Regions from separate parts of the Lentisalinibacter orientalis genome, predicted to be linked through region 4. Evidence: riboswitches for the same ligand, from Rfam matches in the RefSeq annotation. Region 4 holds a riboswitch; each other region holds the start of a gene.
What was found. Region 4 has a riboswitch for cyclic di-GMP ahead of ACJMK0_RS07195 (M23 family metallopeptidase). Riboswitches for the same ligand answer to the same signal wherever they lie in the genome.
Positions count from the first base shown of each region.

Region 1: linked by a shared signal. The riboswitch ahead of ACJMK0_RS14470 (hypothetical protein) and the one ahead of ACJMK0_RS07195 (M23 family metallopeptidase) in region 4 are both predicted to bind cyclic di-GMP.
Region 2: linked by a shared signal. The riboswitch ahead of ACJMK0_RS12580 (FAD-binding protein) and the one ahead of ACJMK0_RS07195 (M23 family metallopeptidase) in region 4 are both predicted to bind cyclic di-GMP.
Region 3: linked by a shared signal. The riboswitch ahead of ACJMK0_RS18945 (putative Ig domain-containing protein) and the one ahead of ACJMK0_RS07195 (M23 family metallopeptidase) in region 4 are both predicted to bind cyclic di-GMP.

Region 1 is NZ_JAPDRJ010000004.1:103,479-111,069, forward strand. Features, by position in the region: gene ACJMK0_RS14435 (tetratricopeptide repeat protein) at 1-1,358, shown strand, start outside; gene ACJMK0_RS14440 (tetratricopeptide repeat protein) at 1,355-1,978, shown strand; gene ACJMK0_RS14445 (hypothetical protein) at 1,975-2,334, shown strand; gene ACJMK0_RS14450 (MotA/TolQ/ExbB proton channel family protein) at 2,438-3,094, shown strand; gene ACJMK0_RS14455 (ExbD/TolR family protein) at 3,108-3,602, shown strand; gene ACJMK0_RS14460 (ExbD/TolR family protein) at 3,599-4,105, shown strand; gene ACJMK0_RS14465 (AgmX/PglI C-terminal domain-containing protein) at 4,130-5,533, shown strand; cyclic di-GMP riboswitch class I at 5,564-5,653, shown strand; gene ACJMK0_RS14470 (hypothetical protein) at 5,727-7,591, shown strand, end outside.
Region 2 is NZ_JAPDRJ010000003.1:222,320-229,910, reverse strand. Features, by position in the region: gene gdhA (NADP-specific glutamate dehydrogenase) at 1-173, opposite strand, end outside; gene ACJMK0_RS12595 (DUF6491 family protein) at 275-709, shown strand; gene ACJMK0_RS12590 (FFLEELY motif protein) at 717-1,457, opposite strand; gene ACJMK0_RS12585 (hypothetical protein) at 1,556-2,227, opposite strand; cyclic di-GMP riboswitch class I at 2,460-2,542, shown strand; gene ACJMK0_RS12580 (FAD-binding protein) at 2,676-4,091, shown strand; gene ACJMK0_RS12575 (glutathione S-transferase N-terminal domain-containing protein) at 4,164-4,925, opposite strand; gene ACJMK0_RS12570 (hypothetical protein) at 5,021-5,191, opposite strand; gene ACJMK0_RS12565 (Crp/Fnr family transcriptional regulator) at 5,437-6,159, shown strand; gene ACJMK0_RS12560 (HAD family hydrolase) at 6,172-7,503, opposite strand.
Region 3 is NZ_JAPDRJ010000007.1:39,996-47,586, reverse strand. Features, by position in the region: gene ACJMK0_RS18970 (PIG-L deacetylase family protein) at 1-495, shown strand, start outside; gene ACJMK0_RS18965 (hypothetical protein) at 515-1,396, shown strand; gene ACJMK0_RS18960 (pyridoxal-dependent decarboxylase, exosortase A system-associated) at 1,441-2,664, opposite strand; gene ACJMK0_RS18955 (acyl-CoA ligase (AMP-forming), exosortase A system-associated) at 2,668-4,248, opposite strand; gene ACJMK0_RS18950 (NAD(P)/FAD-dependent oxidoreductase) at 4,442-5,560, shown strand; gene ACJMK0_RS18945 (putative Ig domain-containing protein) at 5,553-6,257, opposite strand; cyclic di-GMP riboswitch class I at 6,346-6,430, opposite strand; gene ACJMK0_RS18940 (PQQ-dependent sugar dehydrogenase) at 6,909-7,591, shown strand, end outside.
Region 4 is NZ_JAPDRJ010000001.1:1,622,699-1,630,289, forward strand. Features, by position in the region: gene ftsA (cell division protein FtsA) at 1-247, shown strand, start outside; gene ftsZ (cell division protein FtsZ) at 329-1,474, shown strand; gene lpxC (UDP-3-O-acyl-N-acetylglucosamine deacetylase) at 1,805-2,713, shown strand; gene ACJMK0_RS07190 (DciA family protein) at 2,720-3,043, opposite strand; cyclic di-GMP riboswitch class I at 3,144-3,229, shown strand; gene ACJMK0_RS07195 (M23 family metallopeptidase) at 3,400-4,329, shown strand; gene secA (preprotein translocase subunit SecA) at 4,491-7,244, shown strand; gene mutT (8-oxo-dGTP diphosphatase MutT) at 7,223-7,591, shown strand, end outside.

The DNA.
Region 1 (7,591 bases), on a different contig from region 4:
TGATCGAACGCTATCCCGGGACCGACGTCGCCCTGCGGCGCTCCGCCTGGATCGTGGTAGGCCACTCGTCGATGGACGTCACCGAATATCCCCGCGCGGAACAGGCCTACGCCCGGGTGCTCGAACTCACGGCGGAAGATCACGAGTCGCGCCCGGCCATCATCGACGGTCTTGCGGCCGCCATCTACAAGCAGGGCGAGCAGGCCAACCTCCTCGAGGATTACCGGGCGGCGGCAGAGCATTTCCTGCGCGTGAAAACCGCCGCGCCGACGTCCGCTATCCGCACGGCAGCCGAATACGATGCCGCCGCCGCTCTCGTGAAACTCGAGGACTGGGAGGGTGCCGCAGGCGTCCTGGAAGAGTTCCGCGAGGATCATGCAGAACACGAGCTGGCGGACGACGCCACCAGGCAGCTCGCGAACATCTACCGGGAGGACGGCCAGCTCGCCCGCTCCGCCGCCGAACACGAGCGCATCGCGACGGAGAGCGAGGATCCGGAGCTCGCACGCGAAGCGCTGCTGGTCGCCGCGGACCTCTACGAGGAGGCGGAGCGGACCGACAGCGCGCTGGCCGTCTACGAACGCTACGTCGGCGAGTATCCCGCGCCGCTGGACGTCCACGTCGAGACCCGCAACCGCATCGCGGAGATCTACCGCGACCGGGGCGATACGGCGGGCTATCACGACGAGCTGCGCGAGATCGTCGCACGGGATGCCGACGGCGGCGACGAACGCACGGAGCGCACCCGCTACCTGGCCGCCCGGGCGGGACTGGTGCTGGCGAAGCTCAGCTACGAACACTTCGCGGAACTCGAACTGGTGCAGCCCTTCGAGCGCAGCCTCGCGGAGAAGCAGGCCCGGATGGATGCCGCCATGGGCGCCTTCGAGGCGCTGGTGGACTACGAGGTGGGCGAGGTTACGGCGGCCGCCACCTACTACATCGCGGAGATCTACTACCGGTTCAGCGACGCCATCATGGCGTCGGAGCGGCCGGCGGGCCTGTCCGAGGCCGAGCTCATGGATTACGAGATGGTCCTGGAGGAAGAGGCCTGGCCGTTCGAGGAGCAGGCGATCGTCGTGCACGAGAAAAACTTCGAGCTGCTGGCTCTGGGCGTCTACAACGACTGGATACAGCAGAGCCTCGACCGGCTGGCCGTCATGATGCCGGGCCGCTACGCCAAGAACGAGATCTCGAGCGGCTTCCTCGGCTCCATCGACGTCTACGCCTATCGCATGCCGGTGGTCCCCGAGACGCCGGCAGACCCGGCCGTGGAATCGGTCGTGCTTCCCGAGGCGGAGGTCCAGGTAACCGGTGTATCCGGGCTGGCGCACGGGGCGCCGGGAGGCGAGTCGCCATGAGCAAGCTGCATCGTCCGCTGTCTGCGCTGCTGGTGCTGATTCTGGCCGGCTGTGCGGCCACGGCGCCGGAGCCGCGGCCCGGCGCGCGCATCGAGATCCAGGAAGCCGTGGGCTTCACCATCACGGAAGAGGCGCGGATCGGCGCGGCCGTGCGCGAGGACTACCAGACCGCTCTCGATCTGCTCGAGAACGAGCGCGAGGAGCAGGGCATCGAGCTCCTCAGGCAGGTGGCGGAAGAGGCGCCGTCTCTCAGCGCACCGCGGATCGACCTCGGCATCGCCTATCACCGCATGGGCGAGCTGAAGGCTGCCGAGACGGAGCTGCTGGCCGCCCGTGCGCTGAATCCGGAACACCCGATCGTGCACAACGAGCTCGGCATCGTGTACCGCAAGACCGGCCGCTTCGACGAGGCCAGGCGGAGCTACGAGACCGCGCTGGAGATCTACCCCGGCTTCCATTACGCGCGCCGCAACCTCGCGATCCTGTGCGATCTCTACCTCGCCGATCCCGAGTGCGCGCTGGCCAATTACGAGGCCTACATGAAGACGGTGACGGCAGACGAGGAGGCCGCCCTATGGATCGCCGACATCCGCAATCGTCTCGGGGAGACCACGCCATGACACCCGCGAAGCTCGCACCATGGCTCGCACTCGCGCTGCTCGGCATCGGCCTGCAGGCCGGTGCGGAGGACGAGGCGCCGGAGTCTTCCGAGGAGGCCGAGGCCATGACTGCGGCGGCGGAGGATACCGCCGGGACGACACCGGAGAACCCGCGGACGATGTCCGGCATGTCGATCCTCGGGAACGAGGAGGCGCCGAAGGCCCTCGTGATCGTGCCCTGGAAGAGTTCCGAGCTCGGCGACGATCCGTCTCTGGCGGACTCGCTCGACGAGCGTGCCCGCCCGGTGGACCCGGAGGTCTTCGCGCGCGAGCTCCGTTATTACGGGATCCGTTCCGGCGGGGAGAGGGCGGAATGACTCGCGCGCAGGGCGGCGGCCACGCTCGCGGTCGAGACGCCGGCAGGTGCCGGCATGTCCCCTTGGGGTTTGTTACGAAGTTCTGTCAGATGAGGAAAAGGTGATGGACATTTTTTATTCGATCGTAGGTTTCTTCGCCTCGGGCGGAGCGTTCATGTACCCGATACTGATCGTGTTCGCGGTGGGTGCCGCGATCGCGATCGAACGCTACATCACGCTGGACCGGGTCACCCGGAAGAACCAGCGCGTGTGGGACGAGGTGCAGCCGCTGCTCGCGAAAGGCGATTTCGACAAGGCCCGCGAGGTCACGGCGAAAGACGAGTCCACCGTGGCCCAGGTGCTGAACATGGGTCTCTCCCTGCAGGGCGCGGTGCGCCGCCGTGAGGATATCGAGATCGCCATGGAGGAGAACATGATGGAGATCGTGCCGCGGCTCGAGAAGCGCACCGCCTATGTGGCGCTGGCTTCCAGCATTGCGACGCTGCTCGGCCTGCTCGGCACCATCATGGGCCTCATCCAGGCGTTCACCGCCGTGGCCAATGCAAATCCGGCCGAGAAGGCCGACCTGCTGTCCGCCAGCATCTCGGTGGCCATGAACACGACGGCGTTCGGCCTGATGGTGGCGATCCCGCTGCTGATCACCCATGCGGTGCTCACGAGCAAGACGGGCGACATCGTCGACAGCCTGGAGATGGCGACCGTCAAGGCTCTGAACGTCATCAGCAAGAAGGCCAAGCGTCAGTACGAGGTCGCCGCCTGAGGAGGGAAGCGCCATGTTCAGAAAACGGCATCATTACAGGCGACGCACCAAAGAGACGCCAGAGCTGGACGTCACCACCTTCCTCAATCTCATGGTGGTCCTGGTGCCTTTTCTGCTCATCACGGCGGTCTTCTCGCGGCTGACCATCGTGGAGCTCGACCTCCCGTCCTCTTCCGGTGGCGCCGCCACCACGGAGCCAAACTTCCGCCTGGAGGTGATCGTGCGCGAGAGCGGTTTCGAACTCACCAACGGGCAGTCGGTCATCGCCGCCATACCGAAGGTCGAGGACGAGTACGACTTCGAGACACTGTCCGAGCACGTGGTCTCCCTGAAGCAGCAGTACCGCAGCGAGAACGCCGCCTCGGTCCTGCTCGAGCCGTTCATACCCTATGACTATCTGATCCAGGTGATGGACGTGGTCAGGAGCCGGCCCATGGAGGCCGCGGAGAGCGGTGAGATTCAGCTGGTGGCCCTGTTCCCGGAAATCTCGGTAGGAGAGGCGCCATGATGAGGAACACCCGACGCCTGAAGCGCATGACGCGCAACCGGACCAAAGTGACGAAGATGAACCTCACGTCGCTGATGGACGTGTTCACCATCCTCGTGTTCTTTCTCCTGGTGAACTCCGGTTCCGTGGAGGTCATGGAAGCGCCGAAGCAGGTCACGCTGCCGGAATCCATGGTGGAGGAGAAACCGCGGGAGACGGTCGTGATCTTCGTGAGTCCCGACGAGGTCCTCGTCCAGGGTCGGTCCGTCATCCGGGTCAGCGAGATCCTGGAGTCGGAGACGGCCACCATCGAGGCCATCACGGCGCGGCTGGAGGAGATCAGTCAGCGCGTGGTGGGGCCGAAGACGCGCTCCGTCGCGAAGAGCCAGGAAGTCACGATCCTGGCCGACAAATCGGTCCCGTTCACCGTGATCAAGCGGATCATGACGACGTGCACGGGCGAGGGTTACGGCCAGGTGTCGCTGGCCGTCGTACAGAAACCCGCCGACACAGCCGCCACCTAGCCGCGGCCTCATCGGGGTGATGCAGTGAGTCTCGAAAAAACCTGGGAAGAACAGGCGCTCCTGGACCAGATCGACGCCGAGCAGGAGAAGCTCGCCGATCTGGAGGAGCGGCTGCGTGCCGCCAGCGGGGAACTGCAGTCCCTCGCCGGCGAGCGCGAGAAATACGAACTCCTCGATGCGGTCACCGGCTCGCTGGAGCAGCTGGGGCGCCTCGGTGCAGCGGACCTGTTCTGGCGCGATACGCTGCCGGCCGAGGCGCGCGACACGCACCTGGCAGAGGTCCGCAGGCAGGCCACGGCGTTCTGCGACCGTGTGGCGGGCATAGAGCAGCGGCGCGACCAGCTGGAGCGGGAGCTCGAGGAGCACGACGACGTGCTCGAGTATCTGCAGGCCGAACTGCACGACCTCCGCGAGGAGCAGGAGCGCAAGCTGAACGAGTGGGTGCTGGAGCGCGACCCCTCGCCGCTCCCGTTCCGCCGCATGATCATGCCCTGGACCCGGGGCGTGGAAGAGGATCGTCGCTTCCGCCAGTCGCTGGCCGCCACCGTGGCAGCGAGCGTGCTGGTGGCGCTGGTCCTGCGCATGATCGACCTGCCCGTCCCCGAGCACGAGGAACTGATCGAGGTCCCCGAGCGGGTGGCCAAACTCATCCAGCCCGAGCCGCCGCCGCCGGCGCGCACGGTGGAGACGGAGCCGGATCCGGTGATCGAGGAGCCGCCCGAGCCCGAGGAGCAGGTGGCGGAGGAAACCCCGCCCGAGAAGACGCCCGAGATTACCGAGCCCGCGAAGGTGGCCGAGCAGTCGGCGCCGAAACAGGAGGTCCGCTCGAAAGGCATCCTGGCCTTCCGGGAGAGCTTCGCACAGCGGGCGCGCTCCGGACCGTCGGCCGATCTCGGCGCGAGCGCGCGGGTCGGCAACCGCGGCGAGTCGGCCGTGGGCCGACCGACGCGGGCCATGGTCACGACCGACGCGCCGGGGTCGAGCGGCGGCATCAATCTGGCGAGCGTCAGTCGGGACGTAGGCGGTGGTGCCGGCGGCCGGGGCATCGAGGGCGTCCGCGTCACGCAGGTGGCGACTTCCATCGGCGGGGACGGTTCCGCGGACCGGCCGCGGGCCGGCGGACCGTCGGCCGGGCGCACGGACGAAGAGATCCAGATCGTGTTCGACCGCTACAAGGCGGCGCTGTACCGCCTGTACAACCGGGAGCTGCGGCGCGACCCGACGCTGCGCGGCCAGCTGGTGCTGAAGCTCACCATCGAGCCCGACGGCAGCGTTTCGATGTGCCGCCTGCACTCCAGTGACATGGGCGCTCCGGACCTGGCCGACCAGATCGTGGCCAGGGTGAGCGGTTTCGATTTCGGCGCCAAGGAGGACATCGCCGCGATGACGATCATCTACCCGATCGATTTCCTCCCGGCTACCACCTGAACGAACGACGAGTAACCGACAAAGAACAGATTCCGACAAAGGCAAAACCACCGAAAGGTGGCGACGCAAAGTCTCCGGTCTACAGAGCCCCGACGGCTCCATGACAGCGGGACCGCCCGAATCCGGGCCCGGGGTTACGCCAGGGTCCAGGCCTCTCAGGCAACGCGATCGCCGCCGGTGAAACAGGCACCACATGGCGAGCAGCAGAACATCCAACATATCGGCAAGCGTCCGGACGGCACTCCGGCTGCTGGCCTTCGCCGTACTCGCGCTGGCCGCAGCGCCCTCGTGGGCCGTGGACTGCTCGGAGTTCCCGAACGGCACCATCGACGGCTTTGCCGGAGACGTCGCGCCCTCGCAGATCCAGATCGACCGCAACTGCACGATCCGGAACTTCCCGGCGTCCAATCCGCTGAATACGAACTTCAGCTTCCTGACCCAGCCGGGCCAGACGGACGAGCGCTGGCTGATCGTTTTCGACAACGTCGTGCATACCGGCGAGATGGCCTGCAACAGCGTCGCCGGCCATCGCATCTGGTTCGTGAACGGCTCCTCCAGCTCCATCCAGGAGGGCTGCCAGAATCTGCTGATCCCGGTCGAGAAGATCGAGAAGGACAACCCGCCGGGCACGGCGACGGCTTCGATCGGCGTTCCGTTCACCTACACGCTGACGATGCCGGTGCTGTTCGACGCCGGCACCGGCACGGTCATCGACGAGTTCGGTTCGCTGAACGACCTGCATGGCGTCACGCTGGTCGACGACCTCAACGCGACCGGCGTCGATCTCACCTACGTGAGCCACACCGCCTACTGGGAAAGCACGGGGTTGCCCGTGGCGCACACGTTCGACAACGACGGCGGCGTACTCACCTTCGACAACTTCCCGATCATCCCATCGAACGAGCAGATCGTGATCGAGCTGACCGTGGTGCTGGAGGACTCGCCGGCGAACGCGATCGGCACCCAGTTCGTGAACACCGCCAAGTGGGACTTCGGGCGGCTGATCGATGGTGTCTTCTACGAGCCGCTGCCGGGCGAGTGGGGCATCTCCGATCCGCTGACCATCGCCGGTCCCGAGATCGTGGTGACGAAGACCGGTCCGGCGACCCTCGGCCGGACACTGAATCTCGGTCAGTGGGGCGAGTTCGCCATCGACGTGCACAACACCGGACTGGGCGAGGCCTGGGACGTGGCGCTGGTGGACCGCCTTCCGGACGGGCCCCAGGGCGGCATGTGCGACATCCCGCCGGAGATCCTGGACGCGCAGGTGTACGTCGCGGACGGCGTCACGCCGGTGCCGGGCAAGGGCCCGCTGACGCCCGGCGTGGACTTCGAACTGGTCTGGCAGGACAGCCCGCGCTGCGAGCTCACTCTCGACATGCTCACCCCGGCGGCCATGATCGGTCCCGACGAGCGTCTGATCATCCGTTACCGCACCCGGCTCGACGCCGACACCGACGACGGCATCCAGCTCACCAACGTCGCCGGCGCCACCCGCTGGTACAACGGCGCGGCCGACAACGCGGACCGGCTGGAATTCGCCCGCCCCGTGACCAACGGCACGGTCGGCACGGCAGACCACCAGGACGCCCATACGGTCACCACTGCACTGTACGGTTACTTCTTCGAGAAGACCGTGGCCAACGTGACCAGCGGCGCGGATCCGGCGGAGAGCGCCGCGCCCGGCGACCGGCTCCGCTACACGCTGCGGCTGCAGACCACCGACGGCCCTCTCGAGGACGTTGCGATCCGCGACGACCTCGGCTCGCTGAATGCCGCGCCGGTGTTCGTGCCCGGATCACTGCAGGTACTGCCCGGCTCGCTGCCCCCCGGGGCCACCACCGCCGCGACGGATCCCTTCGGCGGCACCAACGGCACGGGCCAGCTGGTGGTCACCAACATCGATCTGCCTGCGGGCAGCGAACTGGTGGTGGAGTTCGAGGTGACTCTGGCCGCCGCCATCCTGGACGGCACCGTGGTCGCAAACCAGTCGGAGCTGATCGGCGCGGTGAAACTCGCCGACAGCGACGACCCCACCGTCAACGGCCAGGCAGACCC
Region 2 (7,591 bases), on a different contig from region 4:
GTCATGCGTTCGAGTATGCGGGCCTGGCGGTAGGCGCTGTTGGCATGGACCAGCGGCATCACCGAGCGGGCGAGCTCACAGACGGCCTGGATGAATTCGGGCTCGTGAGCGTTGCGCTTCTCCAGTCCCTGCATGAACGCCTTCAGCATCCTTTCCGGCTTCGCGCTGTCCATTAATCGGCCTCCTTCTCCCGGTTGCTTGACGGCTGCGGTCACGCGGTACTATACCAACAGGCACAGGTACACGCGGCGCGAGCCGGGACAGGGAGAACGTTATGAACATGGACATGAGCTGGCCACGAAATACGCTGGCCGCGGCGGCCGTACTGCTGCTCGCAGGCTGTGCCACCGGTCCGCGGGAAGCGAAGCCCACCGACGTCGCCGCCGACGATCCGGAGGCGGTCCGTTGCGTGCAGCTGTCGCGGGTGGACCGCACCAAGATCGTCGACGACGAGAACATCTTCTTCTACATGAAGGACGGCACGATCTATCGCAATCAGCTGCCGCGCGCCTGCCCGGGACTCGCCCGGGAAGAGCGCTTCATGTACAAGGTGCCCACCGGCCGACTGTGCGATCTCGACATCATCACCGTGCTGACCGACTTCGGGGGCGGCCTCAGGCAGGGGGCCGGCTGTGGGCTCGGTCGCTTCCATCCGGTGGACCCGGAGGAGGCCGAAGAGCTGATCGAGATCCTGCAGCGGGACGAGTAGGCGGACGTCAGGCCGGCGCTTGCGTCGGCGGCGCCTCGTCGTCGGCGAGGCGGAAAGGCTGCGGATGCTCCGCGAAGATCCGCTCCATGATGCGGGTCTCCCGGTCCTCGATGGCCTGCAGGAATTCCTCTGCGCCGTCCATGGCACGGAAGGCCCTGAAACCGTCTTCCAGGAAGTCGTGCAGCGCGCCGAAGCCCGCCAGATGGGCCGGGCCGTGTGCCATCCGGATCAGGGTGTAGATCATCGGCAGTTTCACCAGGCGCTCCAGATCCCGGCCGGCTTCCAGGATGAAGCCGATCTGGCGCTCGCGGTCGTCCCGGCGACCGACGGTGCGGTAGGCCTCGGCGTAACTCTGCTCGTCGATCATGGTGCCCGCGCCGAGCGCCCGGGTCATCTCGCCGTCAAGCTCCTGGCTCAGCACCTCCAGTTGCACGGCCATGCGCATCGACTCCTGGGCCTGGGCGGGCAGCATCCGCTTCAGGATGGGCGAGGCGCGTTCGAGCTGCGTGTCGCGGGGCAGGTAATCCTTGTCGGTGTAGAGTTCCTCCAGGAAGAACTCGACGCCCGGACGGTAGCGCTCGCGCTCCTGCAGATCCGCGTAGGTGCGCTCCAGGCGTCCCGCCTGCCAGCGCTGCAGTGCCTGGAGTTCCTCCTGGAGGCCGGGGTCGTCGCTGAACTGGGCGCGCAGACTGCGGTTGCGCACCAGCAGTTCGTCCAGGCTCATCCGGCTGATTTCTTCTCCGCTCATGTCTCCGATATGGCGCCGCACGCGCCCGGCTCAACCCGCGCGCATTGTCCCGGTTTTACGGCGGCGTTGCCAATGCCGATGGCGGCGTGAGCTGCGCCTCAGAACGGCTTGGTCGCGCCCAGGAAGGCCACCGAGGCGATGCCGATCCAGTACACGTAGGCCATGCCGCGGCCGATGGCCAGCTCCGAGGACAGCCGCTGCTCCAGCGCCGGATTCGGGCCCTTCTCGGCGAGCTCGCGGAAGATCGGCACCCAGTGGCGCATGATGAAACGCAGGCCCAGGCCGATCACCAGCAGCAGGCTGTAGATGAGCACCTTGGTGGAGTACCAGTCGGCGCGGAAGGGCCAGTCCGTGAGATACGACCAGATCGCGGCAAGGAACAGCGCCGGGATCACGACGTAGCGGATGGCCTCGTCGATTTTTGTCAGCCGCAGACCGCGGTCGGTGTCCCGGTAGACGAACGCCGCCCAGGTGAGCGACAACCACGCGAAGGCGAGGATCCACACGACCCACAGCCAGCCGCCGCCGTAATCGTGCACACCCAGGTTGAACCCCATGTGCAGGCCGAGAGGCAGCAGCAGGATGATGCCCGTGCGGGCGAGGATATCGATCCGGTAGGCGGTCTCCATGTGCCGCCGGCGCTCGTCCAGTGAGAGTTTCGGATTCGCCACGTTGTAGGAGGTCTGGAAGACGCCCCACTCGCCGCCCAGCCAGTACACCATCGCAAGGATGTGAAGCCAGCGCAGGACGGACTCCGGATTGATGTACATCGCTCTCCCCGATTTTCTGTTCCGGACTCTCGACGGTATCCCACGGCATTTAAGCAGCAACGGGGAGGGCCCGGCATAGTGGCAAACCGAAGGCCGGCCGGCCGTTGCAGGGGGCCTGAGACGGTTGGTCGAGGCCAAAATTGCGCGGCGATTTGACATCATGCCGTGCCGGAACGTGTCGGGCTCTGCCCACGATTGACACTCTGTCGGCACCGTGCGACGCTCGGCCTTCGTTTGAAAAAGGCACACCGTCCGAAAGGGCGGGTCGCAAAGCCACCGGTCCCCGGCCACCGCCGGGACAGCGGAGCTGCCAGACGGAAGCGCGATGCGGCGTCCTGCCGCGCCACGCCCATCCGGGCCATCCTCCGCTCATTCCCGCACCGGGACCGGTGACCAGCCACGTGCCGCAATTCGTTGGCGGGACCCGTCCCGCGGAGGAACGAAACCGATGAGAGATGCAGTCAGCCACGACCGGGTCCGCGACTGGATCCACGGCGATATCCATGGCAATGGCCACGGCGACGTTCGACAAAGCACGCCACGGCGCCCCGGACGCCGCACGCCCGCGCTACCGGTGGCCAGGCCGGAGAGTCCGGAGGCACTGCGGGACCTGCTGCAGACGGGCTCGGGCATCCCGGCACCGCTCCGCCCGATGGGCGCCGGCAGCGCATCGACTCCCTGTTCGGCCGCAGAAGGGGGCACGGTGATCGATATGACGGCCCTCGATCGGGTCCTCGAGGTCGGCGACGAGCATGTCACCGTGCAAGCCGGGCTCAGGCTGCAGCGCCTCGCGGACGAGCTGGCGGGCTACGGGCTCGAACTCGCCGGCGGCCACGACCTGATGGGCCGAACGGTCGGCGGAGCGGTGGCGGGCGCCTGCATCGGTCCCGGCACCGGCGTGGGGACCCGCCTGTTCTCGAGTCAGGTCGTCAGCATGAAGGTGGTCACCCCCGAGGGCGGCGAACTCACCGTCGATGCGTCCCGTCCCCACCTGCTCGACATGTTCCGGCTGAGCTACGGCCTGCTCGGCGTCATCCACGAGGTGACGCTGCGGGTGCGGCCCATGAGCCCCTTCACCATCCGGCGGCGCCGCTGCAGCACCGCCGAGCTCGCCGCCGTCACCGACCGGCTGCTGGGCTCGAAGCTGGGCCTGCGCTTCTACCTCCTGCCGTTCCGCGATCAGGTATATCTCGAGCTCCGGCGCAACGGCGACGAAGATACCCACGTCAACCGCCTGCTGTGGAAGATCAAGGACTGGGGCGAGAGCACGATCCTGCCGGCGATGACCAGCTCCATGTCCTGGATCGTACCGATACCCGCGCTGCGCTACGGCATGATCGACCGTATCAACGGGGCGGGTCAGACGCTGTTCAGCGCCCCCGTCCACGCCGGCAGCGCGGCGGTGGAGCAGGGCGGGGACCGTGCGGGGTCCCGGGGCGGCCGCCGGCTCGCCTGTTCCAGCTGGTGCTTCCCGGCGGCCGAGTTCCCGCTGATCGTGCAGGCCTATCGGGAATTCTGCCGCGACTACTACGCCCGCACCCGTTTCCGTTGCGACATGCCCACCGTCGGCTACCGCCTCGCCCAGGACCGCAGCGCGTTGCTTTCGCCCTCGTTCGACGGACCGGTGTTCGTACTGCGGGCGGTGAGCACGCCCCGTCCGCAATGGCAGGACTTCGTGCTCGAGTTCGCCGATTTCGCCGAGAAGTGGAACGGCATCCCGTTCCTCGACCAGACGGACGGGCTGTCGTCCGGCCAGGTGGCCGCCTCGCTGGGCAGCCGGCTCGAGTTCTTCCGCAAGATGCGCCGGCGGCTCGACCCGGACGGCCGCTTGCTGAACCCCTACCTGGCCCAGTTCTTCCTGTAGGACGGCCGGGGCGGGCCCGGGTCGGTCCTGGGATGGGCCTCGGATGGCCCAGGGGCGACGTGGCGCCGCGCGTCAGCCGTAGGTGCGGTCGAGGTAGTCCACGATGTCGCCGGACTCGGCCAGCTCGGTATCGGTGTTCGGGTCCACCAGGTAAGGGATGGAGACGCGCCCGGCGCGGGACTTCAGCGCTCGTCGGTTCTCGAGCTCCGGCTGGCCTTCCATGCCCAGCGCGTCGCGAACCACGGGTGGCACCCAGTCGCTCGCCTTCGTGCGGCCTGCCGAGCGCAGGATGTAGGGGATCTCCAGTTCGCACAGCCGCTCGCGGACCACACGCGCGAACGGGCTCGACTCGAAGCTGTAGAGCTCAAGCAGGCGTTCCGGGCGGCTGGCGGAGGGGCGTGCCCGGGTGCCCGCAGTGAAGCGCGGGATGCCGGCCAGTGTGGACGAGAACTTCTGCAGGTTCTGCGCCTGCCAGCGCAGGGGCACGTCGCGCCGGCCGTAGGTGACGAACAGGTATTCGATGATATCCGCTGACTCGTACATGCTGGCACCCGTGTTCGGGTCCACGAGGAACGGGAACTGCGCCTTGCCGCCCCGGGCGAGCACTTCGGGCCGGAAGCGCTCGCTGCCCTTCGGGCAGGGGTAGATGACCGCGTCCAGATCCAGCTCCGTCAGCACTTCCCGGACCAGACGACAGAAAGGGCAGCCCTCGAACTCGTAGAGCTCCAGCATCTTCTCCGGCTTGTCCAGCGCCGGGCGGGCCTGGATGCCGTTGAAGCCGCGGAGGAAAGAGGTGGCGGTGGAGGAGAGGACGTCTAGCGTGCGATGGATCATCGGGGCTCCCTCGGTCGTGGCAGGGTGGCGGTGCAACGCGATGATGCGGGGGCGGCGCGGCGGACGCAATACGGGGGCGCCGCCGCCGGATCGGCTCAGGACGAATCCTGGCCCTCGTCCTTGCGCCGTTCCCCGGTCGGCGGCCGTTCCCGGCTGCGCCGGCGGCGCAGGACGAAACTCATGCCGAGGGTAACGAACAATATGCCCAGAATTGCGATGACAGGCAGGATCAGGGCGACGGGCACGTAGTAGTTGCTGATTTCCATCGGCCGGACCGTAGCGCGTACCTCCTGCGGCCCACATTGCGGTTTCTCAATGCGCCCGCCCGGCAGCCGGCGCGACGCAGCCGTCGGCCTCAGTCACCGTTTCCCGACACGCCTATACCCCGATTCCGGTATTGGTGGCAGCACTGTCTGCCGCCACACTGAATACGGAGACAGGAGACATCTCCCGCGAGGGGATCGACTGTCGCCGGAATCAGGATGAATCGCTGCAAAGGGGACGCTGGATAATGTCCGGGATGACGCAGACCATCGATACGACGGAGAGGATCCCCGAGAACCGCTTGCTGAAGGACTCGGGGTACGCGGATCCGACCGCGGGACCCAACGGCGGTCCCGTCTCGGTGTCCTCCGACCGGCATTTCGGGCCTGAGACCACGTTGCTCCGACAGGGCAGCAGGGCCTCGAGCGTGTACGTCATTCACGACGGTCTCGTGAAGCTCGTCCGGCACCTGCCGAACGGGCGCGCGCGTATCGTGGGCCTTTACGGGCCCGGCTCCGTTCTGGGCATGCCGGTCATGGACGGGAACGAAGCCGTCTCTCCCCACAGCGCCGTCACACTGGGTCACGTGGACGCTCAATGCTGGCCGTCCAGCCACCTGCGCCGTCTGCGTGACGAACGGCCGCACCGCTACATCGATCTGCTGGAGTCGCTGCACGGGCACATCCGCCAGGCGGATGTGTGGATCACCGAGTTCTCCACCGGCCGCATCAGAAGCCGTGTAGCACGGCTGATCCTGTATCTGGAGAGCGTGGAGGACGGCCTGCCGGACGGCGAGGTGGAACTCCTCACCTGCCAGGACATGGGCGAGGCACTCGGGGTGACGCCCGAGAGCGTCAGCCGTGTCGTCGCGGAGCTGAAGAGGGACGGCGTCCTGCAGCCGGTGCCGTCGGAGCAGGGCGAACACTTGTGCTGCGACCGGGAGAAACTGCGTTCGCTCGCTCGGGATTGATCTCGCGCCGGCTTATTGCCGGCTGAACCACGCCAGTAACCGGCACACTGCTTCCCGATCCGGCAGTGTGAAGGGAGCGATGGTGGATTCCGGGGAGCGTCCGACCGAGATTCCGATACCGCGCTCGTCGATGGCTGCGAACGCGTCCTCGTCCCGAACGTCGTCTCCCAGGTAGACCGGGACCACGGACCTGTCCCCGGCCACCCCCAGTATTTCGAGCAGCCGCTGCAACGCTTCGCCCCGGTCCCAGGCCGTACCCGCCGCAGACTCCGCCCGGTGCACGCGTCGACCCTCCGGCAACTCCACCTCCCGGCCGTCACTCGCGGCATAGACGATGCCGGGCACGTCGAGCTCGCCGCGCAGGTTCTCCAGATTGCATTCGCTGATCACCGCCGTCGGATAACGTCGGGCCAGCCGCGCGAGGAGCCGCTTCAGCAGTCCGGTCAGCGGATCCTCGGCCCGAAGTCCCGCTTGCGAGGCCAGCGTGCCCTCGTAGTCGACGAAGAAGGCCGGGACGGCGTCTCCGAGACGCGCTTCCAGCGCCTCCAGTGCCGGACGATCGAGCGGCGCTGCAGCTGCAATTTCGAGTTCGTGCAGCCAGCGGTCATCGAGGACGGTGTCGGCACCCAGATGCGACAGCGCTTCAGCTCGCTCCTGCCGGCCCCGGTTGAGCGCGATCACCCGGCCGCACCCGGCCTTGCGGGCCGCCCTGATCCCGGCCGCGGAGTCTTCCACCGCGATGCATCGCCGGGCCGGAACATCCAGTTCACGGGCCATGGCGATCAGGAAGTCCGGCGCCGGCTTCGGCGACAGGGAGCCCCGCGCCGCATCCCCTCCGTCCAGCTTCGCGTCGAACAGTTCCAGCGCCCCGGCTGCCGCCAGCACCGCTATGCAGTTCCTGCTCGCCGACACCACGGCAGTGCGCAGTCCCCGCCGGCGGAACTCCGCCACGAGACCCAGCGCGGAGCCCGCCTGCTCGATGCCCCGGGCCTCAAGCAGCGAGAGGAAGATGTCGTGTTTCAGTGTTGCCAGCGCGTGGATGCTTCCGGTACCCGGAAGGTCGTCCGGCGTGCCCGGGGGCAGGCGGATGCCGCGCGCCGCGAGGACCGCGGCCGCGGCGTCCAGGCGCGGCCGGCCGTGGCAGCAGGCGGCGTATTCGCTCTCGATGGAGAACGGACGCCCGTGCTCCGACCCGGTCACGTGAAACAACCGGTCGAAGGCGTTCTTCCACGCCCACGCATGGAGCATCCGGGCGCCGGTCAATACGGCATCCAGATCGAATATCACTGCAGCGAAGCCGGCCGTCCGCAGTGATGCGCCGCTTTCGGCCGTGCGGGGCTCCAAGTCTCCCTCCTTCCGTTTCTCACGGCAGGCGCAGGGGGCAGCGCCGGACCTCCCGGCATGGCGGTGGCGTGCCGCGCCGATTTGCTTC
Region 3 (7,591 bases), on a different contig from region 4:
GAAGACGAGGCGCGGGAGAGCGCCGGGTTCTTCACGAAAGGTTTCGCGAGCGTCGAGGTGCACGTGCACGGTTTTGCCGACGGTACCTTCCCGTCGCAACTTCCCGGCATAAAGCAGGCCTTGCAGGAGATCAAAGAGCACTTCGACGCGGACATCGTCATCACGCATAACCGTGAAGATCTGCACCAGGACCACCGCACCGTTGGTGAGGTCACCTTGCAGACATTTCGCGATCACCTGATTCTCGAGTATGAGATTCTCAAATACGACGGCGATATCGGCAGACCCAACGCGTTCTTCCCGCTGTCCGACTCGGTCAGGAGGGAGAAGCTCGAGGCCTTGCAGAGATATTTCGGCAGTCAGCGTGCCAAGGACTGGTTCAGCGAGGAGGCGTTCTCAGCCCTGATGCGCATACGCGGTGTAGAGTGCCGCTCCCCGAGCGGATATGCGGAAGCTTTCTATTGCCGCAAGGCGCTCTTGTCCCAACTGTTTTAGCTGCAGGATTGACGCTCAAATGGCAGAGATATATTTCGATTCGCCAATGACGGACGCGGAGCGCAGGGAGGCTCTCTACGCGGGGGCTATATTCGTATACCGACCGACGGCGGTAGCGCGAGAGTTCTGCGCATTCGCGGACGGGCTGATCAGGGAGGCGTTCGGGGGTCTGGATCCGGAGACGGCCCAGTACGAGCTGCCAGTCGAGCGCTACATCGGCATTCTTCAAGAGTTGAAGCCGCACTTTATTCATCATCCGGAATCGAAGCGGCTTGTTGCCGAGATTCTCGCCGAGCGCGGCTGCAATTCGACCGATACTTACTTCGACGTGCCGCGGATGCGATCCTCTACCAGCGATGGTTACCTGACCTCCGGGATCGCCTATGCGTGGCACCCGCATCGTGATACCTGGTACTCGGCGCCGGGCTGTCAGATCAATTGGTGGACGCCGATTTATCCGATAACTCCGCGCAACGGCATGTCTTTCTATCTGGAATTTTTCGATAAGGTGGTTCCCAACGACAGTGATGGCTACGACTATGCTGTCTGGAACGCCAGGCATCGATTCGCCGCTGCGAGCCAGGTCAAGAAGGATACCCGGCCGCTACCAGGGCCGAAGAACGAGATCGACGAAGGAAAGGGGACAATCCTGGTCTGTGAAGTCGGAGGACTCATCGTATTCTCTGCGGCCCAGCTGCATGCGAGCGTTCCGAACGACTCCGGTAAGACCCGTTTCAGCATCGATTTCCGTACGGTGAATCTGGGCGATTGCCGCAAGGGGGTTGGTGCGCCGGCGCAGGATGTGGCCTGTACGGGGTCCTCGATACGGGACTTCAAGCGAGCCCGGGACCTCGAGGATATTCCCGACGAAGTTGCTCTGGCCCTGGAAGGTGGCGCCTAGAGCGGAAGCATGCCCCCATGCGGCCCCGATGGTCCCGCGCCGATCTACAGGAGAATTTCGCTGCAGGCGGGGTGCGACAGGAAACGCTCCGGGCTGGCGGTTTTTCCGTAGGCGCCTGACTGCAGGATCCCCACGAGCGACCCGGCCTCCAGTTTATCGATCGACACTTTGTCGCCGAGCAGGTCCAGCGGCGTGCAGAGAGGGCCTACGACAGTGACCGGTTCCATGGCGTCACACCGCTCGATCGCGACGACAGGGTAATTCTTCCGAATGATCTGACCGAAATTGCCGGAAGCGGCCAGATGATGGTGGAGGCCGCCGTCGGTGATGGCGTAGCGGGTGCCCCGTGATTCCTTGATGTCGATGACCCGGCAGACGTAGATGCCCGCCTCGCCGACCAGGTACCGGCCCAGTTCCATGAGAATCTCGGGGTCTCCAAGCGCCTTCCTGAGCCGGGAGACCGCCTCGTCGGCAGGCGTGGAGATTGCCGCCAGATCGAGCGGCTGCTCCTTCGGGAAATACGGGATGCCGAGGCCTCCCCCCAGGTTCACGAAGGAGATTTCCAGGTCCGTCGAGTCGGCGAGCTGTAACACTAGGTCGACCGTGCTGGTCATCGACTCGATGATGGCCTCCGCCCGCAGGTTCTGGGAGCCCGAGTAGATGTGGAACCCGCGGAAATGCAGGCCGAGTGACTTGAGTTCCGCGAGCATGGCGGGCACTCGCTCGGCGTCGACACCGAACGGCGACGGCCGCCCGCCCATCTTCATGCCCGAGGTCTTCAATTCGAACGGCGAATTCACCCGGATGGCGACGTGCGGGCGGCTGCCGTGCTTGCCGGCCAGGGCCGCGATGCGGCGCATCTCGCCCTCGGATTCCATGTTGATGGTAATGCCCGCACGGATGGCTGCCTCGAGTTCGAAGTCCTGCTTGCCGGGGCCGGCGAAGCTGACATCGGCGGGGTTCACACCAGTGGCCAGTGCCACCTCGAGTTCACCGGCCGAAGCCACATCGAGGCCGTCGACGAGCCCGACCATGTGCCGGACGACCTCCGGCATCGGATTGGCCTTCATCGCGTAGTGGAGGTGCAGCCCCTCGGGCAGGGCTTCCCTGAGCTCGGCGACCCGCGCGGACATGCGCGCGCAGTCGTAAGCATAGAACGGCGTGCCGGTCTCGTCCGCGATATCGGTCAGCTTGCGGCCACCCCACAGGAGGATGTCATCCTCGTACCGGAGGCTGGCTAAAGCCGGGTGTTCTTGCGTATCGGTCATCGGTCAATCGGTTTCCTGAAACAGATCCTCGAGCTCGGTCGCGAGCCGCTTTCGATCGATCTTGCCATTGGGGTTGCGCGGCAGAGCTTCGCGGAAGACGATCTCCGCCGGCACCATGTAGTTTGGCAGGGACTGGCGGCAGGCCGCCAGTATCGCCTCTTTCGTCTCGTCCCCGGCGGCTTCCGAGTGGCAGGCGATGACGACCGCCTGTCCCAGATCGAAGTGGGGTATGCCCAGTGCCGCGCACTCGTTCACGCGTCCCGTGCCATAGATCACTTCCTCCACTTCCGTCGGGCTGATGCGGTAGCCGGAGGACTTGATCATGTCGTCCTTCCTGCCGACGAAGTAGAGGAATCCGTCCTCGTCCTTCACGACCGTGTCGCCGGACCAGACGGCGATTTCCCTGAAGGGCAGACCGGCCGGCTGATTGGGCGCGGGGCGGAAGCGGGCTGCGGTGCGCTCCGGGTCGTTCCAGTAGCCCAGGGAGACCAGGGCGCCGCGATGCACGAGTTCCCCGGGTTCGCCGGGTGCGCAGGGCGAACCGTCCTCGCGCACGACCATGATCTCGGCGTTGGGAATGGCCTTGCCCATCGAGGTGGGCCGTGCGTCCAGTTCTTCAGGCGGCAGATAAGTGGATCTGAAAGCCTCGGTGAGACCGTACATGAGGTAGACGCGGGTGCCCGGCAGCCGCTGCCGCAATTCTCCGAGCGTGGCCGTGGGCATGGCGCCGCCGGTGTTGGTGATGTAGCGCAGGCTCTGTACGGCCTCTTCCGGCCAGTCGAGTCGCGCGAGCTGGGTCCAGAGAGGCGGCACCCCCGCCAGGCCGGTCGCGCGGTGGCGGGCGGCGGCCTTCAGGACGTCGCGCGGCAGCAGGTAGTCCATGAGAACCACCGAGGCGCCCACCGAGAAGGCCGTGGTCATCTGGCTGAAGCCGGCATCGAAGGAGAAGGGTAGTACGGCGAGGATGACGTCGTCCGCCGTGTTCTCGAGGTATTCCGCCACGCTGAGCGCGCCCGCCACCATATTCCGGTGGGACAGCACCACGCCCTTGGGTTTGCCCGTGCTGCCGGAGGTATAGAGGATCGCTGCCATGTCGGTGTCGATGCGGCGCACAGGGGTGCCGGGTTCGGCGGCCGTCAGATGTTCCCATGCCAGGGTCTGGACGTGCGGCGGCGCTTTCAAGCCATCTGCACTGGCGTCCAGGACGACGAGATGCCGCAGGTCGGTGCACTCGCCGAGTACTTCTGTAACGCTGCGGGCCTGGGCCTCGGTCGTCACGAGCGCCGCGACGTTGCAGTCGCGCAGGATATGAGCTACCTGGGCGGGTTTGAGCGACGGGTTGATGGGAACGAACACACCGCCAGCGTGCAGGGTACCGAAGTAAGCCTGTACGGCTTCCAGGCGTTTGTTGAGGTACACGCCGACGCGCTCGCCGGGGCGGATGCCCAGGGCGCACAGACCAGCGGCCGTGCGCGTAACGCCGCTGGCCAGCTGGCGGTAACTGAGTTCATCGCGGCCCCGAACGAGGGCAGGCGCGTCTGGCGTCCGCTCGGCAGCGGAGAAGATAAGGTCGTGCAGAAGCATGGTGACTGATTGCCCTGGAGCAGGCCCATGGAACGATGCGAAAAGATTAGCAGAACGATCCGTATTGTACGTGACGCCCTCCGCAGAATCCGCTGTGCACCACGTCCTGCGGCTGCGGGCGTGAACCGCGCACTTGATCCGGAGTGCGGCTCAGCCGAGACTGACTCGCGCAAGGGATGGTTGGCATTTGAGCATGGCAGAAAAACTCGATTGCGTCGTCATTGGGGCAGGGGTCATCGGGTTGGGCGTTGCGCGGGCGCTGGCGATGCGCGGCCGCCAGGTCCTGGTGCTGGAGGCAGAGGAGGAGATCGCCGCGCACACCAGCAGCCGTAACTCCGAGGTGATCCACGCGGGTATCTATTATCCCCGCGGCTCGCTGAAGGCTGCCGCCTGCGTTGCCGGCAAACATGCCCTCTACGCCTATTGCGAGGAGCGGGGTATCCCCCACCACCGCCTCGGCAAGCTGATTGTTGCGACCGCCGATGACGAACTGGCGCTATTGGAGCGCTACCTGGCCAGTGCCCGGGGCAACGGTGTCCATGACCTGGAGATGCTGAGCGCGCAGGAAGTCCGGGCGCTGGAGCCCGCGGTGCGGGCGGTCGGGGGCCTGCTGTCGCCCTCCACGGGTATCGTGGACTCCCATGCCCTCATGCTTGCGTTGCGAGCCGATCTGGAGGCCTGCGACGGCCTGGTGGTGTGCCGCAGCCGCGTGACCCGCGTGGATCGTGGCGCCGCCGGCTTTACCGTGTACCTGGATGATGACGCCGGGTTCTCCGTCGAGTGCGAGAGTCTGGTCAATGCTGCGGGGCTCTGGGCGACCCGGGTCGCCGCCACCATCGGCGGCTTCCCGCGCGAGGCAATCCCGCGCCTGTACCTGGCCAAGGGTCACTACTTCACGCTGCAGGGGCGCTCGCCTTTCAGCCGGCTGGTCTATCCGGTGGCCGCGGGCGGCGGCCTCGGTATTCACGTGACGCTGGATCTGGGGGGGCAGGCGAAGTTCGGCCCCGATGTGGCCTGGATAGAGAGCGTCGATTACAGCTTCGACGAGAGCCGGCGAACCGCCTTTGCCGCCGCCATCCGGCGCTATTTCCCGGATCTGCGGGATGAGGCGCTGGCGCCCGGCTACACCGGCATCCGCCCGAAGCTGAGCGGGCCCGGAGAGGCCGCAGCAGATTTCCTGATCCAGGGACCGGGCGACCACGGGATCCCGGGTCTGGTGAACCTCTTCGGCATCGAATCGCCGGGGCTGACGGCGGTGTTCCCGCTGGCGGAGCGGGCGGCCGCTGCGCTCCTGGGCCCCGCCGTCAGTTGACGGACTTGACCGCTTCGCCGGAGAAGTCGCTCTCGATACCCGTTGAATTGAACGCCGTTGCCGAGAAGTAGTAGGTGTTCGGGCTCAGGTTGTCCACCACGTAGGTGGTCAGTCCCGGATTATCGATTGTGACCGAATTGCCGTAGTTTCCGGAACTCGTGCCGTAGTAGATCTTGTAGCCGGCGAGGTCGGTCAGCGCCGAACCGTCGGTGTTCTCTGCGGGCGGCGTCCAGGACAGCGTCACCGAGCCGGTGGCCACCTGGCTCACCGTCACCGAGAAGCTGAGCGAATCGGTGTCAGAGCCGTCGCTCGCGGTGATGCGGATGTTGCCGTAGGTGCCTTCGTCGCCAGACCGGGGTGTCCCGCTCAGGGCTCCGCTGGAGGTATTGAAATCAGCCCAGGACGGTTTGTTCTGGACCGTAAAGGTGATGGTGTCGCCGTCCGGGTCCGAGGCATTCGGCTGGAAAGAATAGGTCTCGTCCACCTTGACGGAGGAGGGCGGGTTGCCGCTGATCGTCGGCGGGTTGTTGGCCGAAGAGCCACCGCTTGGCGGGGGCGTCTGACCCGATCCGTCTGCGGGTGCGTCGGAGCCGCCGGACGAGCAGGCGGCCAGCCACATTGCCGCTGCGACGATGGCAGCGGTTCGCGAAATTGTCCCTTTCGCCTGAGTGCGTCTGTGCACGGTCTCGATCTCCACCTGAGTTCAGATCCAAAGCCGGTCCTGGCTGAGCTGAAGGGAGTCGGTGGAAACCGAGTCGGCCGGCGGGTATGCCCGGCCCGAGCAATTCGGTAACCCCGCTATCCTAGGCGTTCGCCCTTAGACCGGAAGCTTTGCGTCCCCGCCTTTCGGCGGGTTTGCCCTTTTCGGGTTCCCAGTCTCCCTGACATAACCCGATTCGGCAATCGGCATGCGACATAAGCGGGACCCCAGTTGCCGGAGTGTGACGAGGGTCACAGCTGACTTCTCGAACCCGGTCCGTTGCGCAAAGGGGGCACCTGTCCCAGCCGGGTGCGATTAAACCCCAGTCAACTTCTTGGCACAAGGGATGGGGTAAAAATTTTCTTATATAAATCAGCGCCTTGGTGTCGCTGATTGGCGACACCACAGCTAGAATCTACATTAAGTCACAATCGCAAGAATGGGCCGATGCTCGTCAAAGAGGAGGTTAGTGCCCGGTGGTGAATTGACTCACCAGAACCACTCTGACGAACAGCCTGGGGATGTTGCGCGGAGGGGCGTCATCGCGGTCCTGCGAGCCGGCGCGGGCGTTCTGCGCAGGCACGGCTTGCAACGGTGCCGATCCGGGCATAGTTTCGATGCACTGACACGGTAGTCGAGGGTGACGTGATGATGGATATCGGCGGAGTGCGGCATACATGGCTCGTCATCGGCTGCCTGCTGGTGGCGGCCTGCGGCGGAAGTTCCGGCTCGGATTCGGGCGCGCCGGACCCCGACCCGGATCCCGGCCTGCCCTCGGCGAGCATCGACGGCCCGACGGTACAGGAAGGGGATGCCGGCACGGTCGACGCCACCTTCACGATCACACTCTCGGAGAGCGCGCCCGGCGCCGCCTCCGTTCGTTATGAGACCGCGGGCGGCACTGCCACCGCCGGAGAGGATTACACCGCCGTGTCCGGCACGCTCGACATCGGCGCCGGGGCGACCAGCGCCACGGTGACCGTGCCGGTGCTCGGCGATAGCCTGGACGAGCCGGACGAGACGTTTACGCTGCAGTTGAGCGATGCGACCGGTGTGAGCCTGGCCAGCGCCACCGCCCAGGCGACCATCCTGGACGACGACGATCCGCCGGCGCTCGGCATCGCGGATGCTTCACTGGCCGAGGGTGACGCCGGCTCTGCGCCGATGGTTTTCACTGTCTCGCTGGACGCCGAATCCGGGCGCACCGTGACGGTGGACTATGCAACGGCGGACGGCTCCGCCGTTGCCGGTGAGGATTACACGGCCAGCTCCGGCTCGTTGAACTTCAGCCCGGGCACCACGGAACTCACGATCGAGGTGCCCGTGCTCGG
Region 4 (7,591 bases):
CAGCGCGAAGATGGAGGGTGCCGTGGAGCTGGCCGAGGAGGTGTTCCACATGCCCGTCCGGCTCGGCATCCCCCAGTACGTGAAGGGCCTGTCGGACGTGGTGCGCAACCCGATCCACGCCACCGGCGTGGGGCTGTTGCTGTACGGCTACGAGAACCTGACCCGGCAGGAAAACGAGGTCCCGATGGGGGGCGGATTGAAAGAGGTGCTGGCGCGCATGCGTGCGTGGTTCCAGAGCCATTTCTAGAGAGCGGATGCCGGCGGCGGCGCTGCCGGCTGAAGGTACTGAGAGCAACGACATTGGAATGTTGAGAGCGGAGGAAGCGACATGTTCGAATTGATGGATGCATACAGCCAGAGCGCGGTCATCAAGGTGATCGGCGTGGGTGGCGGCGGCGGCAACGCCGTCGCGCACATGGTGGAGGCCGGCATCGAAGGGGTGGATTTCATCTGCGCCAACACGGATGCCCAGGCGCTGAAGAATGCCGAGGTGCGCACCGCGCTGCAGATCGGCTGCAATATCACGAAAGGGCTCGGCGCCGGCGCCAACCCGGACGTGGGCCGCCAGGCGGCCATGGAGGACCGGGACCGGATCCAGGAGGTGATCGAGGGCGCCGACATGCTCTTCATCACCGCCGGCATGGGCGGCGGCACCGGCACGGGCGCCGGCCCGGTGGTGGCCCAGGTGGCCAGGGAGCTCGGCATCCTGACGGTGGCCGTGGTCACGAAGCCCTTCGGCATGGAAGGCTCGAAGCGCATGAAGATCGCGGACCAGGGCATCGCCGAGCTGGGCAAGTACGTGGATTCGCTGATCACGATCCCGAACGAGAAGCTGCTGACCGTGCTCGGCGGCGAAACCACCCTGCTGGACGCGTTCCGCGCGGCCAACCAGGTGCTGCAGGGCGCCGTGCAGGGCATCGCGGAGCTGATCACCCGGCCCGGCCTCATCAACGTGGACTTCGCCGACGTGCGCACGGTGATGGCCGAGATGGGCATGGCGATGATGGGCTCCGGTGCGGCGTCCGGCGAGGACCGTGCGCGGGAGGCGGCCGAAGCGGCCGTCTCGAGTCCGCTGCTGGAGGACATCAACCTGGCCGGTGCGAACGGCATCCTGGTGAACGTCACGGCGGGCATGGACCTGTCCATCGGCGAGTTCCAGGAGGTGGGCAACACCATCAAGGAATTCGCCTCCGACGATGCCACCGTGGTCGTCGGCACGGTGATCGATCCCGACATGAGCAACACGATACGGGTGACCGTCGTGGCCACCGGGCTCGGCCAGCCGGCCATGGCCGCCGGCACGCCCATGCGGGTGGTGCGCCGGTCCGGGTCCGCACGTGCGGAACCGAATTACGGCGAACTCGAGAAGCCGACGGTACAGCGCAAGCGTGCCGTCGGTGACGGCATCAGCGATCTGGGGCTGCAGGAGGACCTGCTGGACATCCCGGCGTTCCTGCGCCGCCAGGCCGACTGACCGCTGACGCCTCCGCTCGGCCGGGGCGACCCACGGAAGGGGTCGCCCCGGCCTTTTTTCTTGCACTGCAAAAAAACGCTGTGATACCGTTATGGGTTGGTGCGTGAAGCAACGGTCGCAACTACCTGAAATCCGGCGTCTTTGCCGGCACGATTTTCGGTTACGTGACGTTGCTTTTTCGCAACAGGTGCGTTGCCACACGGTGGGTGAGCCGCGGGCAGCGTATAATGCAACTAGTGAACATTCGCGATCCGGCGGCGCTTTCCGCGGGATTGTCATTATTGACGGTCGTGCCGGGGAGAGGGCAGGGCCGCGTCGGGAAATGTAGCCATGCTGCAACAGAGAACGCTGAAAACGGCCATCCGCGCGACCGGAGTCGGCCTGCATTCGGGCCGCAAGGTCTATATGACGCTGCGCCCGGCTGCGCCGAACAGCGGAATTATTTTCCGCCGGACCGACCTGGAGCCGCCGGTCGAGATCCGTGCCGAAGCGCACCGGGTGGGCGAGACGATGCTCGGTACGACGCTGGTGGACGGCGACGTGCGCGTGGCGACGGTCGAGCACCTGATGTCGGCGCTGGCCGGTCTCGGCATCGACAACTGCTACGTCGATCTGAGCGCTCCGGAAGTGCCCATCATGGACGGCAGCGCGGGCCCGTTCGTCTTCCTGCTGCAGTCTGCGGGCATCGAAGACCAGAATGCCCCCAAGAAACTCATCCGCATCCGCAAGCCGGTGCGCATCGAGCAGGACGACAAGTGGGTGGAATTCCGGCCGTTCAACGGCTTCAAGGTGAACCTGGAGATCGCCTTCGATCATCCGGTGTTCAAGAAGCACGCCCAGCGGGCCTCCATCGATTTCTCCACCACGTCTTTTCTGCGTGAGGTGAGCCGGGCGCGGACCTTCGGCTTCATGCGCGACATCGAGACGCTGCGGGCGAACAACCTGACGCTGGGCGGCAGCATGGACAACGCCATCGTGCTCGACGACTATCGCATCCTCAACGAGGACGGCCTGCGTTACGACGACGAGTTCGTCAAGCACAAGATCCTGGACGCCATCGGCGACCTGTATCTGCTGGGCCACAGCCTCATCGGCGAATTCAGCGGCTACCGCTCCGGCCACGAGCTGAACAACCTGCTGCTGCGCCGCCTGCTCGAAGACGAGACTGCCTGGCAGGCGGTCACGTTCGACGATCGCCGCAAGGCGCCGATCTCCTACGCGAGCCCGGTATTCGCCTGAGAGGCTCTACTCGTCTTCGGGCCCGGGGTCTTCGCGCCCGGGGCGCACCAGCACGCTCACCGACTCGGCGGTGACGCCGTAGCGCCGCGCCGCAGCCAGCGCCTCGTCCGCGGCGAACCGCAGGCGCGCCGCCCATGCGGACGACTCGGTGACCAGCACCAGCGTGCCGTCGTCCCGCCGGGCGGCGGAGACCAGATGGGCGCGCGCGTCCTCGGACAGGGCGGCCCGCACCGCCGCGGTGAGGGTCTCCATGGCCCGGGCGCGCTCGACGATGCCGGCGAGCGGACCGTCGGGCCGGGAGAGCAGATTGCCGAGCTTCTTCTCGTTCATGGCTTCCGTGGATGTTAACCGCCTCACAGATTGACCCTGAAGGACCCCTCCGGCGCACGCAATTCCTTGAACTGCCGGCCTGCATTATGCATATTGACGGTCTCGATAAGGGCAAACCCGGTGTGAACCGGGGACGCAAAGCTTCCGGTCCGCGGGTCCCGAGCCCCGGACAGCGGGGTTGCCGGGATGACCATTAGACTGAAGCCGACATTGCTGCACAAGCCGGGCAGTCACTCCGGAGCGAGCGGTTTCGTCGGTCACAGGTCGGAACAAGAGCGACCAACAATTCCCGGTCGGTGGTGGCACTGTATCGGCTTTTCGGACCGGGATCCGACTCGTAATCGGGACTGCAATCGATGAATGTCGTCATATTCAGCCGCCGCCGCACGGGCGTGCGCCAGATCGACCTCGGCGCGCCCCTCACCCTCGCCATCGCAGGTGCCATCGTCGGTGTCTTCGCGGCAGCGGTCTTCGGCAGCGGTTACTTCTTCGCACGCCAGCACGGCACCCAGGCGGATACCGCCGAGCTCCGCGCCATGTCCGAGCAGCTGGCCGAGCAGCGGCGCGAGATCGAGGCGGCCCGGCGCGAGACGGAGGAAACACTCGATGCGCTGGCCATTCGTCTCGGCCAGATGAACGCCCACGTCATCCGGCTGGACGCCCTCGGGCGCCGTCTCACCGAGATGGCCGAATTGCAGGACGGCGAGTTCGACTTCGAGTCCCCGCCCGCCATCGGCGGCCCGGAAGAGCCCGAAGAGCTGGGCGGCGGCGGCGTTGCGGAAATCCTGACCTCACTGGACGAGCTCTCCCAGCAGCTGAGCGATCGGGAAAAGCAGCTCGGCGTACTTGAAAGTGTCCTCCTCACCCGCAATCTCAACGAGCAGATCAGGCCGGAAGGGCGGCCCGTGAAGTCGGGCTGGCTGTCGTCCTACTACGGGCGGCGCACGGACCCGTTCACCGGCAAGCAGGCGTGGCACAAGGGCGTGGACTTCGCCGGCAAGGCCGGCGCGGAGATCATCGCCGTCGGCGCCGGGGTGGTGACCTACTCGGGCAAGCGCTACGGCTACGGTCAGATGGTGGAGATCGATCACGGCGACGGCTACGTGACCCGTTACGCGCACAACGCCGAGAATTTCGTGAATGTGGGTGATGAAGTCAGGAAGGGACAGATTATTGCGCACATGGGAGCCACCGGCCGGGCGACCGGGCCCAACCTGCATTTCGAAGTCCTCTACGAGGGCAAGTCGGTCAATCCGCTCAAATACATCCGCGCCAGCGGCAGCTGAGTCCCCGACGCCAGCCGTTTTTAGACGCAGCGCACCCGCTGCCCTTAGAATACCCGTTTTAAGGATAGCCCTTTTCGGGCAAACCCCAATCGAGCGCCGCCGCCGCGACGGTCGACGGTGCTCTTTCGCGTATCAGAACGCGTTTCAGGACGGATAACCCAGTGGCATTTCTCACAAAGATATTCGGCAGTCGCAACGAGCGTCTGGTCAAGTCGTATTCGAAGCTCGTCAACGCCATCAACGCGCTGGAAGACGAGTACCGTGGCAAGAGCGACGAGGAACTCGCGGCCATGACGCCGGCGTTCCGCGAACGGCTCGCCAATGGCGAGAAGCTGGACAGCCTCATCCCCGAGGCATTCGCGGCCGTGCGAGAGGCGGCCGGGCGCACGGTGGGCATGCGCCACTTCGACGTGCAGCTGATCGGCGGCCTGGTGCTGCACGAGGGCAAGATCGCGGAGATGAAGACCGGCGAGGGCAAGACCCTGGTCGCGACCCTGCCCGCGTATCTCAACGCGCTGACCGGCGAAGGCGTGCACATCGTCACGGTGAACGAATACCTGGCCAGCCGTGACGCGTCCTGGATGGGTCCCGTCTACAACTTCCTCGGGCTCGAGGTGGGCGTGATCCGCAGCGGTCAGTCGCCGGCGGAGAAACGCGAGGCCTACGGCGCGGACATCACCTACGCCACCAACAACGAACTCGGCTTCGACTACCTGCGCGACAACCTGGCGTTCTCCACCGAGGACCGGGCCCAGCGCAGGCTCGCCTACGGCATCGTCGACGAGGTGGACTCCATCCTGATCGACGAGGCACGTACGCCGCTGATCATCTCCGGCCCCTCCGAGGAGCGCACCGAGCTCTACGAGAAGATCAACAAACTGGTGCCGAAGCTGCAGAAGCAGGAAGAGGAAGAAGGGCCGGGCGACTACCTGCCCGACGAGAAGACCAAGCAGGTTTATCTCACCGAGGAGGGCCATCAGCACGTCGAGGAGCTGATGACGAAGGCGGGCCTGCTGCAGCCTGGCGAGAGCCTCTACGACGCCGGCAACATCAAGCTCATGCATCACCTGATGGCGGCGCTGCGCGCGCACGCCATGTACCAGCGCGACGTGGACTACATCGTCAAGGACGGCGAGATCGTCATCGTGGACGAATTCACCGGCCGCACCATGCCGGGCCGGCGCTGGTCCGACGGCCTGCACCAGGCGGTGGAGGCCAAGGAAGGCGTGCGGGTGAAGGAAGAGAATCAGACCATCGCGTCGATCACCTTCCAGAACTTCTTCCGCATGTATCAGAAGCTCGCCGGCATGACGGGTACCGCGGACACCGAGGCCTTCGAGTTCCAGTCCATCTACGGTCTCGAGGTGGTCGTGATCCCCACCCACAGGCCGATGGTCCGCGCCGATCATCCGGACCTCGTGTTCCTGAATCAGAACGACAAGTTCGAGGCCATCATCGAGGACATCGTCGACTGCCGGGAGCGGGGTCAGCCGGTACTGGTGGGCACCACCTCCATCGAGAACTCCGAGCTCCTGTCCGACCTGCTGACGAAGAAGAAAATCCCGCACCAGGTGCTGAACGCGAAGCAGCACGAGCGCGAGGCCAAGGTGGTGGAGGACGCCGGCCGTCCCGGCACCATTACCATCGCCACCAACATGGCCGGCCGCGGCACGGACATCGTGCTGGGCGGCAACAAGGACGCCGAACTCGCCGAGCTGGGCGAGGACGCCACGGAAGATCAGCGCCAGGCCGTGATCGCGGAGTGGCAGAAGCGGCACGACCAGGTGCTGGAGGCCGGCGGCCTGCACATCGTCGGCACCGAGCGTCACGAGTCCCGGCGCATCGACAACCAGCTGCGCGGCCGCTCCGGCCGTCAGGGCGATCCGGGCTCCAGCCGCTTCTACCTGTCCATGGAAGACAGCCTGATGCGCATCTTCGGCGATCCCAACCGCACGAAGAGCCTGCTGCAGCGCGTGGGCATGCGCGACGGCGAGGCCATCGAGAGCGGGCTGCTGTCGCGCCAGATCGAGAAGGCCCAGCGCAAGGTGGAGGCCCACAATTTCGACATCCGCAAGTCGCTGCTCGAGTACGACGACGTGGCCAACGACCAGCGCAAGGTGGTCTACCACCAGCGCTCCGAACTCATGGAGGCCGACGACGTCGCCGAGTCCGTGGAGAACATCCGCGACGAGGTCGTCGAGACGGCGGTGCAGGAGTTCATCCCGCGAGGCAGCGTGGAGGAGCAGTGGGACCCGGAGGGCCTGCAGCAGGCCCTGCGCGCCGACTTCGGGCTCGATCTGCCCGTCGCCCAGTGGCTGGAGAAAGAGAAGACCCTGAACGCCGATCAGCTCTGCGACCGCATCGTCGAGTCCGCGAAGGACTACTACGAGCAGAAGGTCGCCGAGATCGGCGACTCCATCATGCGGGGCTTCGAGAAGCAGGTCATGCTCTCCCAGCTGGACCTGCACTGGAAGGAACACCTGGCTGCGATGGATTACCTCCGCCAGGGCATCCACCTGCGGGGCTACGCCCAGAAGAACCCGAAGCAGGAATACAAGCGCGAGGCGTTCGAGATGTTCGGGCAGATGCTCGAGCAGGTGAAGCACGACACCATCAGCATCCTGATGCGGGTGCGGTTGCGCAGCCAGGAAGAAGTGGAGCGCATGGAGGCCGAGCAGCGGGCCAAGAAGGCCATGGAGTTCCAGCACGCCCAGGCCTCGGCACTGGCCTCCGGCGCGACGGCGGCGACGGCATCCGCCGCGGCCGCCGAGGCAGTGGCCGGCGGCGGCGGTGGCGGTGCGTCGGCCGAGCCCGTGCAGCCGTTCGTGCGCGAGGGCCGCAAGATCGGGCGCAACGAGCCCTGCCCCTGCGGCAGCGGGAAGAAATACAAGCAGTGCCACGGCCGGCTGTCGTGACCCGGGCGCCCCGTCCCCGCCTGCAGGTGGTGGCGGGGATCCTCCGCGACAACGACGGCCGCATCCTGATCAGCCGGCGTCAGCCCGGCAAGCATGGCGCCGGCCGCTGGGAATTCCCCGGCGGCAAGATCGCGCCCGGCGAGGAACCGGTGGCCGCCCTGCGGCGGGAACTGGCGGAGGAGATCGGCATCGAGGTGCTCGGGGCCAGCCCCTTCATGGCGCTGGAGCACGACTACCCCGAACGCAGCGTGGCGCTCGACTTCCATCTCGTGACCGGCTGGCGCGGCCGCGTGCAGGCGCTCGAGCGGCAGGAACTCGCCTGGGCTAACCCTGCGGAGTTATTCGAC